2 regions of the Pantoea sp. sgz302252 genome follow, and region 2 is predicted to be linked to the other one. Evidence: predicted binding sites of a transcription regulator. Region 2 holds the regulator's gene; the other holds the start of a gene.
The links. Region 2 encodes LexA, which represses DNA repair genes until DNA is damaged. Its sites were predicted from a motif close to TNCTGTATGTACATACAGNA; they were not measured.
Positions count from the first base shown of each region.

Region 1: dinB (DNA polymerase IV) is a predicted target of LexA. The motif match lies at 1,643-1,662, and genes of this name have one in related genera.

Region 1 covers NZ_JBLFJW010000039.1:17,320-21,634, reverse strand. Annotated here, with positions in the region: gene pepD (cytosol nonspecific dipeptidase) at 1-285, shown strand, start outside; gene dinB (DNA polymerase IV) at 567-1,625, opposite strand; gene nqrM ((Na+)-NQR maturation NqrM) at 1,838-2,053, opposite strand; gene nqrF (NADH:ubiquinone reductase (Na(+)-transporting) subunit F) at 2,056-3,279, opposite strand; gene nqrE (NADH:ubiquinone reductase (Na(+)-transporting) subunit E) at 3,291-3,887, opposite strand; gene ACLW56_RS22165 (NADH:ubiquinone reductase (Na(+)-transporting) subunit D) at 3,894-4,315, opposite strand, start outside.
Region 2 covers NZ_JBLFJW010000011.1:138,267-142,581, reverse strand. Annotated here, with positions in the region: gene plsB (glycerol-3-phosphate 1-O-acyltransferase PlsB) at 1-1,709, opposite strand, end outside; gene ACLW56_RS11005 (diacylglycerol kinase) at 1,838-2,206, shown strand; gene lexA (transcriptional repressor LexA) at 2,316-2,924, shown strand; gene dinF (MATE family efflux transporter DinF) at 3,011-4,315, shown strand, end outside.

The sequences.
Region 1 (4,315 bases), on a different contig from region 2:
CCGAAAGGCGGCTACCCAGGCTGGCAGCCAGATGCTAACTCTCCGGTGATGCACCTGGTTCGCGAAACCTATCAGCGTCTGTTCGACAAAACCCCGAACATTCAGGTGATTCACGCCGGTCTGGAATGTGGCCTGTTCAAGAAGCCGTATCCGAACATGGACATGGTTTCTATCGGCCCAACCATCACTGGCCCGCACTCTCCGGATGAACAGGTTCATATTGAAAGCGTGGGCCAGTACTGGACGCTGCTGACTGAACTGCTGAAAGCGATTCCTGCGAAGTAAGTTTGTTGATTGCAGAATGACGAAAGCCTCCGAAAGGATAACACCGTTAGTTTAAGACCGAGATATCCGGGGCGACCACCGGGTTTGGCGTCCCTCCGGGAACCAAATCCCGGTGTTTCCCCTAATTCATTGGCTTAAGTGAACGGCGTTATCCGAAAGGAGGCTTTTTTATTGGTCGCGGGCCGGGTATTGCCGGGCGGCACTGCGTTTGCCTGGCCTACAAAGGCAAGCCATTTGTTGTTTACGTAGGCCTGTGCCAGCGAAGCGCCGCCAGGCACTTCTTACAATCCCAACACCAACTGCCGTTCAAGCTGCGGGTCCAACAACGTGACGTGAACGCCCACCAACCTGACGCCGCGTCCGCCGCGCCGCTCCTGCCAGGTTTTATATGCTGTGGCAATCAGGTCTTCCTGGCTGAGTTTCGGCCAGACATGCTCTTGCGTGGTCTGCTGAAAATCATTGAATTTGAGCTTTACGCCCTGGCGAGCTATCAGCAGGTCAGGCTTCACTTTTGCCAGCCTTCGTTCCAGTTCGGGATAAAGCTGATTCACTATGATGGCTTCGCAGTCTTCCCACTCGTGGATATCTTCCGCCAACGTGCGTTCCACGCCTATCGACTTACGCAGACGTTCGTTATTCACATCACGCTCGTCGATACCGTTGCTGCGCTCCCATAGCACTCGGCCAAACTTACCGAAGCGCTTGAGCAACATCGCCAGGTCTGCGTGCTGCACATCTTCGCAGGTTCGTAGCCCCATGCTTTCAAGTTTGGCCGCTGAAACTTTCCCCACGCCAGGAATTTTCGCGAGCGCCAGCGTTTTCAGGAAAACAGGCACTTCATCAGGCGTAATGACATATTGCCCGTTGGGCTTGTTGAGGTCCGAGGCGATTTTGGCGAGAAACTTGACTGGAGCCACCCCCGCAGACGCAGTGAGGTTTAACTCTTTGTGAATAGTCTGGCGAATCTCTTCCGCCATTAGCGTTGCAGAGCCGTGACAGTGCAGGCTGTCGGTCACATCCAGATAGGCCTCATCCAGCGAGAGAGGTTCTATCAGAGAGGTGTAACGCGAGAAAATTTCACGGATATGGTTAGACGCTTCTCTGTAGGCCTCGAATCGGCCCGGTAATAACGTTAAATGGGGGCAAAGCTTGAGGGCCATCGCGGTTGGCATGGCGCTGCGAACGCCAAACTTACGAGCCGGATAGTTGGCGGTGCTGATAACGCCACGTCGTTCACGGCTGCCACCGATGGCGACAGGAATGTCGCGCAGGGCTGGATTATCCCGCATTTCAACCGCGGCAAAAAAGCAGTCCATATCAACATGGATAATTTTGCGCATACTCAGCCCTCAACAATTACTGGTTAAGTATACAGTAAAATTATCAGAGATGAGAAGAGCCGGGTATAGCGTCCAAGAAAGCTGCCCGGCGGCACTGCGTTTGCCGGGCCTACAGTAACCGCCGCGCTTAAGTAGGCCGGGTAAGCGTTGCGCCACCCGGCGTTTTGCCCGACGGCACTCAGTTTGCCGGGCCTACATAAAAGGACTGGGATTCAGATAATGCGATTTTGCTGGCGCTGTGCTTCGCGGGCCATGCGTTTTTTACGCGCGTCGCACGGCTCCGGGCAATCGCACACTTTCTCCAGCCCCAGCGACGAAATCCCGCCGCAGCTGCCCTGAATGCTTTTACGCTTCACCAGATAGCCGAGCGACATCCCCAAAATCACCAGCACAAACACGGCAAAGGTCGCCAGAAAAACCGTTAACATCATCAGCCTCCGAAGTCATCGAGCATGATGTTCTCATCCTCTACGCCCAGGTCTTTCAGCATCTTGATAACCGCAGCATTCATTACTGGCGGCCCACACATGTAGAACTCGCAGTCTTCCGGTGCGGCATGATTTTTCAGGTAATTTTCATACAACACGTTATGGATGAAGCCAGTATGCCCTGTCCAGTTATCTTCCGGCTGCGGATCAGAGAGCGCCACATGGAAGGTAAAGTTCGGGTTTTCACGTGCGAGCTGTTCGAACTCATCGTCATAGAACATTTCACGCAGTGAGCGTGCACCGTACCAGAAGCTGATTTTACGCTTACTGCCCAGACGCTTGAGCTGATCGAAGATGTGCGAACGCATCGGTGCCATACCCGCACCGCCGCCGATAAACACCATTTCTGCCTCGGTCTCTTTGGCAAAGAATTCACCAAACGGCCCGGAAATCGTCACTTTATCACCCGCTTTCAGCGACCAAATGTAGGACGACATGATGCCCGGCGGCACATCTGGCGCAGACGGTGGCGGCGTGGCGATACGGACGTTGAGCATGATAATGCCCTTCTCATCCGGATAGTTCGCCATCGAGTACGCGCGCAGCGTCGGCTCTTTCACTTCCGATACGTAACGGAACAGGTTGAATTTATCCCAGTCGCCACGGTATTCGTCCGGCACGTCAAAATCGGCATACGCCACTTTGTGTGACGGACACTCAATCTGAATATAGCCGCCTGCGCGGAACGGCACGCTTTCGCCTTCCGGAATGGCGAGCTTCAGCTCTTTGATGAAGGTCGCTTTGTTATCGTTGGAGATAACCTCGCATTCCCACATCTTCACCCCGAAGATCTCTTCCGGCAGCTCGATTTTCATGTTCTGACGAACCGCCACCTGGCAAGCCAGACGACAGCCTTCCTTCGCTTCACGTTTGGTGATGTGGGAAAGCTCGGTCGGCAGGATGTCGCCCCCGCCCTCTTTCACCGTCACACGGCACTGGCCGCAGGAGCCACCGCCGCCACACGCGGAAGAGACAAAAATCCCGTTGCTGGAGAGCGTATTCAGCAACTTATCACCCGCTGGAGTGTGAATTTGCTTGTCGGCTTCGTTATTGATTTCAATAACCACATCGCCGGAGTTCACCAGCTTCGCGCGCGCCGCAAGGATCAGCAGCGACAGCGCCAGTACAATCAGCGTGAACATCACCACGCCAAGAATAATTTCCATCATTTACGCCCTTATAGCTGCACGCCGGAGAATGACATAAAGCCGAGTGCCATCAGTCCGGTGGTGATAAAGGTGATCCCTAAGCCGCGCAGTCCTGCGGGCACGTTGGCGTATTTCATCTTCTCGCGGATCCCGGCCATGGCGACAATCGCCAGCATCCAGCCAATGCCGGAACCAAAGCCGTAAACAATCGATTCAGGGAAGTTGTAGTCACGCTGAACCATGAACGATACCCCGCCAAAGATGGCGCAGTTCACGGCAATCAGCGGCAGGAAGATCCCCAGCGCGTTATAGAGCGACGGGAAATACCTATCGAGGGTCATTTCGAGAATTTGCACCAGCGCCGCAATCACCCCGATGAAAGTGATGAAATTGAGGAAGCTCAGATCCACCCCTTCAACCAACGCACCGTCGCGCAGCACCAGATTGTAGATAAGGTTGTTGACCGGCACGGAAATCCCCAGCACCACCGTGACCGCCACGCCCAGACCAAAGGCCGTGGAGACTTTCTTCGACACCGCAAGGAACGTACACATGCCGAGGAAGAAGGCCAGCGCCATGTTTTCAACAAACACCGCGCGGACAAAAAGACTGATGTAATGAGCCATAATCGGTTACTCCTTCTCCTGCTGTTCAGGCTTCCAGCTACGCAGCGCCCAAATCAACAGACCGATGATGAAAAACGCACTCGGCGCGAGCAGGAACAGACCGTTCGGCTGATACCAGCCGCCGTTCTGTACCGTTTGCAGCACGGAGATGCCAAACAGTTTGCCGCTGCCGATAAGCTCACGCAGGAAGCCAACAATCATCAGGATAGCGCCGTAGCCCAGCCCGTTGCCGATGCCGTCCATAAAGCTCGCCAGCGGCGGCGATTTCATGGCGTAGGCTTCTGCGCGGCCCATCACGATACAGTTGGTGATGATCAGGCCGACGAAGACCGACAGCTGTTTTGAGGTTTCATAGGCGAAGGCTCGCAACAGCTGATCGACCACGATAACCAGTGAGGCGATGATCGCCATCTGCACGATAATGCGCA
Region 2 (4,315 bases):
AGGGCAGGCACGGTCGAATCCTTCGAATACGGCACATTGCGCATCAGCTGCAGATAGCAGTCTAACTGCTGGGCGAGCTGTTCGCGGGTCAAAGAACGTTGACGAGAAGCCAACAGCGCGGTCACACACAGGTTCATGGCATTCGCCGCGCCTGCGTTGTTGATGCGCACCATCAGGTCTTCGGCAATGTTGTTCACCGTTGGCGTCAGCCAGGCCGGGCGAATTGCTTCAATCGGGTCGATAGACTCGCGCCATTCTGGCACGTGCTGATTGAGGTAGGTCATCAGCGGCATCGGTTCGCCAAAGTTCACATAGCCCTGGCCGAGATTACGCAGCTTGCTCAGGCCTTTCAGCATCTGAGGCAGGCTCTCTTTCTCTTTGGTCGCGCCACGCAGCTCTTTCGCGTAGGTGCCCACTTCCATCACGTGCTCGTAGCCGATGTAAATTGGCACGAGTGTGATTGGACGTGTCCCGCCGCGCAGCATCGCCTGAATGGTCATCGACAGCGTGCCGGTTTTCGGGTCGAGCAGGCGACCAGTACGGGAACGGCCACCTTCCACGAAGTACTCAACGGAGTAACCACGGCTGAACAGTTCGCCGAGGTATTCACGGAACACGGTGGAATAGAGCTTGTTGCCCTTGAAGGTACGACGAATAAAGAACGCGCCCAGGCGGCGGAAAATCGGGCCGGCTGGCCAGAAGTTCAGGTTGATCCCCGCAGCGATGTGCGGCGGCACCAGCCCTTGATGGTAGAGCACGTAAGAGAGCAGCAGATAGTCCATGTGGCTGCGGTGGCAAGGCACATAGACAATCTCGTGACCGTCGTGGGCCAACTGGCGTACTCGCTCGGCGTTGTTAACGTTAATCCCCTGATAGAGGCGGTTCCAGGTAAAGCCCAGGACGCGGTCTGTCAGGCGGATCATCTCGTAAGAGAAGTTAGCCGCAATCTCTTCCATCAGCGCAATGGCGTTCTGCTGCGCTTTTTCGTGGGAGATTTTCTTGCTGCGCGCTTCATCTTCAACGGCGCGGGCAATCGCTTTGGACGCCAGCAGCTTGTTGAACAAATCCTGACGCGCAGGCAGGCGCGGGCCTACGGCCGCCAGACGCTGACGGGCGAAGTGCGTACGTGCCACACGAGCCAGCTTCTGCGCAATAATTTTGTCTGTGCCGTGTTCGGTCGCCATGCGGCGCAGTGACACGGACGGCGAGAAACGCACGAAGCTGTCACGACCAAGCCAGGTGACGGCGAAGAACTTCTGGAAACCGTTCATCATGCGCAGTGGCGGGTTAACTTCGCCTTTTTCGCGCCCCGGAGAACGCCCAAACATCACCGAAACCGGCACCATCTGCACGTCGAGATCCGGGTTGCTGCGATGCAGGTCCAGATAGTTGTGGAACAGCTTGATGGATTCTTCTTTCGGCGTGTAATAAGTGAACGCGCGCGGCCCGCCGTGAATGAACACGTAACGCGGCAGCTCGGTTCCGTCGATCACCAGCGGCTCCAGCGGATCCGGGAGATCGTGCGCCAGACATTGGGCGCGTAACGTCAGCAGATCTGCCTTCGAGTTATAGGGCAGAACGTACATAATTGGGCGTGAGGTATCGAGTCCAAGTTCCTGGGCAGGATTTGCCGGAATGGACTTGCTTTTTACCAGCACGCTTAATGGTAAATTCAGTAATTTGTAGTAAATTCGTGGCCAGCCAGACATAAACGATGTAAAGCCTCTGGTTAATCATGCAAATGCGTCGCAAGGATAACAGAAAGTAAGCAGAATATCTGTTCTACCACTTACGGCGCGCAGGGACATTGACGTTAATAAATAAAAAGGTTCTTTTGATGGCCAATAATACCACCGGGTTAACCCGAATCATCAAGGCAACAGGCTACTCCTGGAAAGGTTTTCGTGCGGCGTGGAAGCACGAAGCCGCTTTCCGTCAGGAGGGCACCGCTGCCGTTATCGCCGTTATTATTGCCTGCTGGCTGGACGTGGATGCTATCACCCGCGTCCTGCTGATTGGTTCGGTGCTTCTGGTGATGATAGTGGAAATTCTCAACAGTGCGATTGAAGCGGTGGTCGACCGTATCGGGCCGGAGCATCACGAGTTGTCAGGGCGCGCGAAGGATATGGGGTCTGCCGCAGTTCTGCTGGCTATCTTTATTGCCGTCATCACCTGGGTGCTGCTACTGTGGTCGTATTTTCGATAGACGCCACATAATTACGCAACCGTCTGGTTTTTTGTGCGTTTTGCGGTTCCAAATTCGCCATCAACTGTATATACTCACAGCATAACTGTATATACACCCAGGGGGCGGAATGAAAGCGTTAACGACCAGGCAGCAAGAGGTGTTTGATCTCATCCGGGATCACATCAGCCAGACGGGCATGCCACCGACGCGTGCGGAAATTGCACAGCGCCTGGGATTTAAGTCCCCTAATGCGGCTGAAGAGCACCTGAAAGCGCTGGCGCGTAAAGGCGTGCTTGAGATTGTCTCCGGGGCTTCTCGCGGCATTCGTCTTCTGGTTGAAGAAGAAGCGGGCATCCCACTGATTGGCCGCGTGGCAGCCGGTGAGCCGCTGCTGGCACAGCAACATATTGAAGGCCATTATCAGGTTGATCCAGGCATGTTCAAGCCAAGCGCAGATTTCCTGCTGCGCGTCAGCGGCATGTCGATGCGCGACATCGGCATCCTTGATGGCGACCTGCTGGCGGTGCATAAAACTCAGGATGTGCGTAACGGCCAGGTGGTTGTCGCGCGCATCGACGATGAAGTGACGGTCAAACGCCTGAAAAAACAGGGCAGCACCGTTGAGCTTCTGCCTGAAAACAGCGAATTTTCCCCGATCGTGGTCGACCTGCGCGAACAGAACTTCTCTATTGAAGGCCTGGCGGTTGGCGTGATCCGTAACGGCGAATGGCTATAATCATCCTTTAGCCTTCTGCTTCGTGTTTTGAGTGGCGCAATTCTGGCGCCACTTCGTTTTACCTTTCCACTCTCACAGGTTTTCCGATGTCGCTATTCACTGCTGCGGACAAGGCATTGTGGCGTCTTGCGCTGCCGATGATTTTCTCCAATATCACTGTCCCTTTACTGGGGCTGGTGGATACGGCGGTGATCGGGCATCTGGATAGTCCTGTGTATCTGGGCGGTGTCGCAGTGGGTTCAATGGCGACCAGCTTCCTCTTCATGCTGCTGCTTTTCCTGCGAATGAGCACCACCGGCCTGACGGCTCAGGCTTATGGCGCGAAAGACCCCCAGCGGCTGGCGCGTGCTTTGGTACAACCGCTGTTACTGGCGCTGGCTGCCGGGTTCGCGATTGTCCTGCTTCGTACGCCGCTTATCGAGCTGGCGCTGCATATTGTCGGTGGCAGCGATGCGGTGCTGGAACAGGCAAGGCGCTTCCTTGAGATCCGCTGGCTCAGCGCGCCCGCTTCTCTGGCAAACCTGGTCTTACTGGGCTGGCTGCTTGGTGTGCAGTATGCTCGCGCACCGGTCATTTTGCTGGTGGTGGGGAATGTGCTGAACATCGTGCTCGATTTGTGGCTGGTGATGGGTCTGCACATGAACGTGCAGGGCGCAGCGCTGGCAACCGCGTGTTCGGAATATGTCACTTTCTTCATTGGCTTGCTGATGGTTCGGCGGGTACTGCATTTGCGTGGCATTTCGTTAGCGCTGTTGAAAGAGGCCTGGCGTGGTAATGTTCGTCGTCTGTTGGCACTCAACCGGGACATCATGCTGCGTTCGCTGCTACTGCAACTCTGCTTTGGCGCTCTGACCGTGTTTGGCGCGCGTTTGGGCAGCGACATTGTCGCGGTCAACGCCGTGTTGATGACCATGCTGACGTTCACCGCCTACGCGCTGGATGGTTTTGCTTATGCGGTTGAAGCCCATTCTGGGCAAGCATATGGCGCAAGAGATGACAGCCAACTGCTGCACGTCTGGAAAGCGGCGTGCCGACAATCCGGCTTAGTGGCACTGGCGTTTGCCATGATTTATGCCGTCGGCGGGGAGCACATTGTGGCGATGCTGACTTCTCTGCCACAACTGCGTGAGCTGGCCGATCGTTATGTTATCTGGCAGGTCATTCTGCCGGTGATTGGCGTCTGGTGTTATTTGCTGGATGGCATGTTTATCGGTGCGACACGAGGGGCGGAAATGCGTAACAGCATGGCTGTCGCCGCCGCTGGCTTTGCTCTGACCCTGTTAACCGTGCCGCTGTTTGGCAACCACGGATTGTGGCTGTCGCTGGCGGTGTTTCTCGCGCTGCGCGGGCTCTCTCTGGCATGGATTTGGCGACGTCACTGGCAACGCGGA